One region of the Kitasatospora sp. NPDC093806 genome, then DNA from elsewhere that is predicted to be linked to it. Evidence: riboswitches for the same ligand, from Rfam matches in the RefSeq annotation. Region 1 holds a riboswitch; the other holds the start of a gene.

Region 1 (3,559 bases):
TGAACGGCTACGCCTACGCGAACAACGCCCCGGCCACCGGCTCCGACCCGAGCGGCCTGCTGCCGGACCCGCAGTGGCAGGGACTCCTCCCCGGGATCGGGTCGGCGGTGCTCTCGGTCGCGATCGGCCTCATGGCGGTCGACCAGGACTACGAGGAGGTCAGGCGGCTCTTCGACCCGGGCTGGGATCCCGGCCACACGAAGATCAGGAAGGACGGCCCGACCCGACCGGGGAACGGCATCATCGTCGTGCGCTTCTTCATCGCGGACAGGGCCGTCGGACCCTTCGCCGGGGACGACCGGGGGTTCACCACCGACGGCGACGCGCCCTACCGGCTCGTCCTCGCCTGGGACACGGACACCGGAAAGGTGGTCATGGACTTCGCACCGACCCATCTCTTTCCGCCCACCCAGATCGAAATCGGAGCGCATGCCAAAGGCGACGGCAACGATCTGACGGACCCGAAGATGACCGACGACGGCTTCAAAACCACCATCAAGGGCCTGATCGGGTTCGTCCCGAACTGGCCTGGACTCAAAAAGTTCTCCGTCGACTATGACGTCGAACTGGGCGTGCCGAAGAACGACTGCGGCTACGACGAAGGCGTCACCGTGAAGATCGACGGCGACGACTTCCCGCACGTGGAGGCCATCCAGTACCGGGCTGCCAAGCCACCCCGGCAGATCGGGTCCGACAAGGCCTCCCGTCTGGGCATCGCCGCCACCCAGCGGTGGACCAAGCGGCTCCCCTGGGTCGACGGACGCGACTTCGAGTGGACAATCCCGAACGACTCCTGGACGACCCCGCACCGACCGAACAGCCCCGTCGACTGAGCCCCAGCGGCTCCCGTCGGCCCTCCGGCCGGTGCCGGAGGACCGACGCGCACTCGGACCCTCAAGCCCCCGGGGCATCGATCGGCACCGGCCTGACCACCTGATACCTTGCAGTGGCCATGGTGTTCGGGAAACCGGTCTGAGTCCGGTGCGGCCCTCGCCACTGTTGCCGCGGAGTGCCGCGGCCCTCGCTGACCGGCTCTGCCAGCGGTCAGGGCCACTGGGACGGCTGAACAGCCGCCCGGGAAGGTCGGCTGCGGTGCGTCGATGCGGAAGCCAGGAGACCGGCCACGGCGCGACATGTTCCACGAGGGTTTTGGAGAACACGTGCCCAGCGCTTTGCCGTACCCGTTTCGATCCATACGTTCCGCACGTCCGGTCAACATCGGCCGCGCGGTCGCGGCCGTCCTGTTCACCGGCGTGCTCGGCGCTTGCGCCGGTGCCCCCGCCCCGGTCGCGTCCGGCGGGACGACCGCAAGTGCCGCGCCGGTCAGCGTGGACAACTGCGGGACCACCGTGACCGTCGGTGCGCCGCCCGAGCGCCTGGTGACACTCAATCAGGGTGCCACCGAGCTGGCCCTGGCCCTCGGCCTGGAGTCCCGGATGGCCGGGACCGCCTATCTCGACAACGCCGTCCCGGAGCAGTGGAAGGCGGCCTACGACGCCGTTCCGGTGCTCTCCAAGCAGTACCCGACGAAGGAGAAGCTCCTCGCGGCGCGCCCCGACTTCCTGTACGCCTCCTACGCCAGCGCGTACACCGAGAAGGTCGCGGGCACCCGGGAGGAGCTGCGCGGCCAGGGCATCCCGTCGTACCTGTCCCCGTTCGGCTGCGGTGACAAGAGCAAGGTGCCGCCGACGACCTGGCAGGCGGTGTGGGGCGAACTGAACGACGTCGCCCAGGTCTTCGGCGTCCCCGAGCGGGCCGCCGCGATCCAGCGGCAGCAGGAGCAGCAGCTGGCCCGGTTCGCGGCGACGGCCGCCGGCAAGGACCTGAAGGTGCTGTGGTTCGACTCGGACACCAAGGCGCCGTTCGTCGGCTCCGGCCATGGCGGGCCTCAGCTCGTGCTCGACGCCGTGGGCGCCCGCAACGTCTTCGCGGACCTGCCCGGCGCCTGGCAGAACGTCAGCTGGGAGAAGGTCGTCGCCGCGGACCCGGACGCCATCGTGCTCGCGGACGCCGACTGGGACAGCGCCCAGTCCAAGATCGACTATCTGCAGGGCGACCCGGTGCTGAGCACGCTCACCGCCGTACGGCGCAAGGCCTTCGTGGTGGTCCCGTTCTCCGAGTCGACGCCCGGTGTGCTGCTCGCCGACGGCGCCGCCCGGGTGTCGGCGGAGCTCGGCCGACTGCGCCCGGGGTCATGACCGCCGCACCCCGCCCCACCGCAGCCGACCCCACCGCACCCCGCCCCACCGCAGCCGGCCCGACCGCACCCCGCCCCGCCGGGTGGCGGGCCGCCGGTCGGGGCCGCGCGGCGGCGGTCCTGGCCGTCGCCGCGGCCGTGCTGCTGACCACCGTGCTCCTCGGTCTGGCCGTCGGCTCCCAGCCCGAGCCGGTCCGGACGGTGGTCGACGTCGTGGCGCGCCGGCTCGGGCTGGGCGACCCGCAGGTGACGCTGCTGGACGACCGGATCGTCTGGCAGCTGCGGCTGCCCCGGGTCCTGGGAGCGGCCGCGACCGGCGCCGGTCTCGCGGTCTGCGGCGCCGTGCTGCAGACCCTGACCGGGAACGACCTGGCCGACCCCTTCCTGCTCGGGATCTCGGACGGGGCCGCCGCCGGCGCGGTCACCGTGATCGTCCTCGGCGTCGGCGTGTCCGGCGCCGTGGGCACCGGCGCGGTGGCGACGGCGGCCTTCGCCGGCGCGCTGCTCGCCGCCGCCGTCGTGCTGGCCCTGGCCGGCGCGCGCACCCGGTCGCTGCCGACCACCCGGACCGTGCTCGCGGGCATCGCCGTGGGACAGCTGTGCGGGGCCTACACCTCGTTCGCCGTGCTGGTCCTCGGGGACCGCAACGCGGCGCGCGGGGTGATGGAGTGGACGCTCGGCTCGGTCGCGGGCGTGCGGTGGCCCACCGCCGTCTTCCTGGCGGCGGTCGCGCTGGCCGGTGTCACGGTCCTCGCCTCCGCGGCCCGCGACCTGGACGCCTTCGCCTTCGGCGAGACCGCCGCCCGCTCCCTCGGCGTCCACGTCGAGCGGACCCGCTGGGTCCTGGTCGCCACCGCCGCACTGGTGACCGCGTGCCTGGTCGCCCACACCGGCGTGATCGGGTTCCTCGGCCTGGTCGTCCCGCATGTGGTCCGCCTCCTCTGCGGCCCCCGCCACGCCGTCCTGCTGCCCGCGTCGGCGCTGGTGGGCGCGTCCCTCCTGGTGGGCAGCGACATCCTGGCGCGCTCGGTCCTCCCCGACCGGGAGATCCCGGTCGGCGTCGTCACGGCCGGACTCGGAGCGCCCTTCTTCGCCTGGCTGCTGTGGCGCCAGGGCCGGGCCGAGGGGAGCGGGCGATGACGGCGCCGCCCCCCGCCGAGCTGCGCGCGGAAGGACTCCGGGTGCGCATCGGCGGCACCACCCTGCTGGACGAGGTCTCGCTCGCGTTCGGCCCCGGCCGGATCACCGGCCTGCTCGGGCCCAACGGCGCCGGGAAGACCACCCTGCTGCGCGCGCTCGCCGGACTGACCCGGCCGAGCGCCGGGCGGGTCCTGCTGAACGGGGCGGACCTCCACGCGCTCA
Region 2 (3,559 bases), on a different contig from region 1:
CGTGGACGAGGACGTCCAGGCCGGCCTTCTCCTGGTGGGCGACGACCTCGCGGATCTCGGCGCGGATCCGGTCCTGGTAGCCGTCGGCGTCCAGCCGGCCGGCCCGCAGGTCGGCCCGGGCGGTGCGCAGTTCGGTGGTCTGCGGGAAGGAGCCGATGGTGGTGGTCGGCAGCAGGGGCAGCTTCAGCCGGGCGCGCTGGGCCCGGGCCCGGTCGCGGTAGGCCTGGGGGCGGCGGGCGTCGGCGGGGGTGGTGGCGGCGGCGCGGGCGCGGACGGCGGGGTCGTGGGTGAGGGCGGAGGCCGCGCGGGAGGCCAGGTCGGCGCGGTTGGCGGCGAGTTCGCCGGCGATCGCGAAGGTGCCCTCGCGCAGGCCGCGGGCCAGGGCGGCGGTCTCGGCGGTCTTCTGCCGGGCGAAGGCGAGCCAGCGGGCGACCTGCGGGTCGAGGTCGCGTTCGGCGTCGACGTCGAGCGGGACGTGCAGCAGCGAGCAGGAGGGCGCGACGTCGACGCGGTCGGCGAGGCCGAGCAGGGTGGCCAGGGTGACCAGCGACTGCTCCAGGTTGTTGATCCAGACGTTGCGGCCGTCGACGACGCCGGCGATCAGGCGCTTGCCGGGCAGGCCGCCGACGGCGGCGAGGTCGGCCAGGTTGGCGGCGGCCGGTCCGGTGAGGTCGAGGCCGACGCCCTCGATCGGGGCCTTGGCGAGGACGGGCAGCGCGGCGCCGAGGCGGTCGAAGTAGCTCGCGACCAGGATCTTGGGGCGGTCGGTGAGCGCGCCGAGTTCGCGGTAGACGCGGGCGGCCGCGCCCAGTTCGGCCGGGCTGCGGTCCTGGGCCAGGGCGGGTTCGTCGAGTTGGACCCACTGGGCGCCGGCCGCGCGCAGTTCGGCGAGGAGTTCGGCGTAGACGGGCAGCAGGCGGTCGAGCAGGGTGAGCGGCTGGAAGGCGGCGGGGACGCCGGGGGCGGGCTTGGCGAGCAGCAGGTAGGTGAGCGGGCCGAGCAGTACCGGACGGACGGTGTGGCCGAGGGCGAGCGCCTCGCGCAGTTCGCCGACGGGCTTGGCGGGGTTGGCCGCGAACACCGTGCCCGGGCCCAACTCGGGCACCAGGTAGTGGTAGTTGGTGTCGAACCACTTGGTCATCTCCAGCGGCGCGACGTCCTGGGTGCCGCGGGCCATGGCGAAGTAGCCGGCCAGCGGGTCGGCGGCGACGGCGGCGCGGTGGCGGGCCGGGATGGCGCCGACGGCCACGGTGGTGTCCAGCACGTGGTCGTACAGCGAGAAGTCGCCGGTGGGCAGTTCGGCGAGGCCGGCCTCGGCCTGCCGGCGCCAGTTGTCGCGGCGCAGTCCGGCGGCGGTGGTGTGCAGGTCGGCGGCGGTGACGCGGCCGGCCCAGTAGCCCTCGACCGCCTTCTTCAGCTCGCGGTCGGGGCCCTGGCGGGGGTAGCCGTACGCGGTGGCCAGCGGGCCGCCCGGGGCGACGGCGGTGGCGTTGACGGGGGTGGTGCTCGGTGACACGGAACTCTCCTTCGCGAGTCGCGCTGCGATCCCGGGAGAGCTCGTGGACGTGGTGATGCGGCGGTGCGGCACGGCACCGGAGGGTGCCCGCCCGCGTCGCCGACCCGCCCTCGAGGTCACCGAGATCACCGCGTGCGGGGTGCACGCGGGCAGTGGCAGGTCTTCGGACTCGCGGGCTCGTCGCAGGCCTGGTCGGCCTCCGGCACCTAGTGGCCGTCGCTTCCCGGACCTCGGGGGTCCAGTGCGTGTGACGGCGGTCGTTCCCACTCACCGCTGCGGGGCAGTCCCGGACTGGCCAGTCGAATGGCTTCACCGGGTTCCCTCTTACGACGCTCCCGCCTGGCGGGCGGGGCGAACCGACTGCGCCCCCATCATAGGTCGTCGGGGCGCGGTCGGCGGGGCGGTATCCGCGACCCCGGTGGGATCGACGGTCACCGCCCCGCAGCGGATGCATGGCGAGGTACTGATGAACTCGACTGCGACGTCGAGTACTTGTCGCTGCGTCAGAGGCCGAGGACGTTCAGGCCGTTGCCGCAGACGTTGAGCTGGAAATTGATCGGGATCTGGATCTGGTTGCCGGACAGGACGCCCGGCGAACCGGTCACCACACCCTGGGCGGTGGCGCTGCCCTCGTTGATGCACACGGTGCCGCCGCCCGGCAGGGAGTGGTTGCCGCCGAGGACGGGCGGGGTCGGCTGTTCGTCGCAGCCGGCGGCGGCCACGCCCGCGGAGGAGAGGACCAGTACGGCGGCGATGGCCGCGCCGGACAGGAACTTTCGGGTGTTGTTCATGTGCCGAGAGGTACCTCCCCACCCCTCACTCCAGACCGATAATCACACTATTCACTCGAACTGCCTCTTGCGGACGATCCTCCTGCCGGGCCGTGAGGAGCTCGTCGAGGTCCTCGGTCCGGAAACCGCTGGCCTGCGCCCACAGGAAGAAGAGGTAGGACACCGCGGCGATCACCAGGGTGTCGGCCGGGAAGGGGATCGAGTGCTCCCCCGTCGGCCCGTACTCGCCGTAGTAGGACAGCGGCAGCAGCGCCAGCAGCAGGCCGAGCAGCCAGATCCCGCCGACGACGTGGCGGCGCCCCTCCGGGCTGCTCGCCGCCCACAGCACGGCCGTGAACGCGGCGACGCACAGCGCGAAGGCGCCCGCGTAGAGCCCGAAGCCCCAGCCGTGGTGGCCACCGCCGTGCGCGGCCAGGAACCAGCCGCCGGAGGCGGTGATCCACACCCAGGCCACCAGGAAGGCCGCCGACAGCGGGACGGCGACCGCCGTCTCCACCCAGCCGCGCCGCACCGCGGTGTAGGCGGCGAACACCGGCAGCCCGGCGAAGACCGTCACCAGCAGGGTGACCAGCGTGGTGAAGCCCGACCAGTAGATCACCAACACGCTGCAGACGAAGCTGGCCGGGGACCACAGCGCCGCCCAGCGGAGCCGGAACGGCCGCGGCAGGTCGGGGGCCGTGCGGCGCAGCGAGGAGAGGCTGGCGCTGCCCATCAGGAAGGTCAGCACGCCCGCGGCGGAGATGAACGAGACCAGTTGGTACCAGCTGGGCGCGGGGATGAAGAACAGGCAGCCGACCAGGAAGCAGCAGAAGGTGGCGATGGTCGGCACCCCGCGCGGGGACAGCCGGCGAAACACCTCGGGGGCGGCCCGGTGGTGGGCCAGCGCCTGGCTGACCCGGGCGCTGTTGCCGAGGTAGATCCAGCCGGCCCCGGCGGGCGAGAGGACGGCGTCGATCAGCAGCACGGTGCCGAAGGCCGCGAAGCCGGCGGTGCCGACCGCGTCGAGGGCGTGGAAGAACGGCCCGGAGGCCCAGCCGCTGCTGTTGAGCGCCGTCCAGTCGCCGGGCGTGACACCTGCGTCCTGCCAGTCGATCGCGCCGATGAAGGCGATCTGCAGCAGGGTGTAGAGGACGGTCGGGACGGCGATCGCGACCACGATGGCGATCTTGGAGTCGCGCTGCGGGTTCTTCATCTCGCCGCCGAAGTCCAGCGCCTGCCGAAAGCCCACGAAAGCGAACGCGATGCCGGTGGA

Evidence for each region. Region 1 has a riboswitch for cobalamin ahead of AB0N76_RS23460 (ABC transporter substrate-binding protein). Riboswitches for the same ligand answer to the same signal wherever they lie in the genome.
Region 2: it holds a riboswitch for cobalamin, as region 1 does, so the genes downstream of both, metE (5-methyltetrahydropteroyltriglutamate--homocysteine S-methyltransferase) here and AB0N76_RS23460 (ABC transporter substrate-binding protein) in region 1, are expected to answer to the same signal.

What each region holds. Positions count from the first base shown of each region.
Region 1 covers NZ_JBFBDO010000052.1:49,432-52,990, forward strand. The annotation lists gene AB0N76_RS23455 (RHS repeat-associated core domain-containing protein) at 1-833, shown strand, start outside; cobalamin riboswitch at 937-1,141, shown strand; gene AB0N76_RS23460 (ABC transporter substrate-binding protein) at 1,380-2,198, shown strand; gene AB0N76_RS23465 (iron chelate uptake ABC transporter family permease subunit) at 2,195-3,337, shown strand; gene AB0N76_RS23470 (ABC transporter ATP-binding protein) at 3,334-3,559, shown strand, end outside.
Region 2 covers NZ_JBFBDO010000124.1:14,637-18,195, reverse strand. The annotation lists gene metE (5-methyltetrahydropteroyltriglutamate--homocysteine S-methyltransferase) at 1-1,516, opposite strand, end outside; cobalamin riboswitch at 1,674-1,843, opposite strand; gene AB0N76_RS34585 (chaplin) at 2,020-2,307, opposite strand; gene AB0N76_RS34580 (APC family permease) at 2,333-3,559, opposite strand, start outside.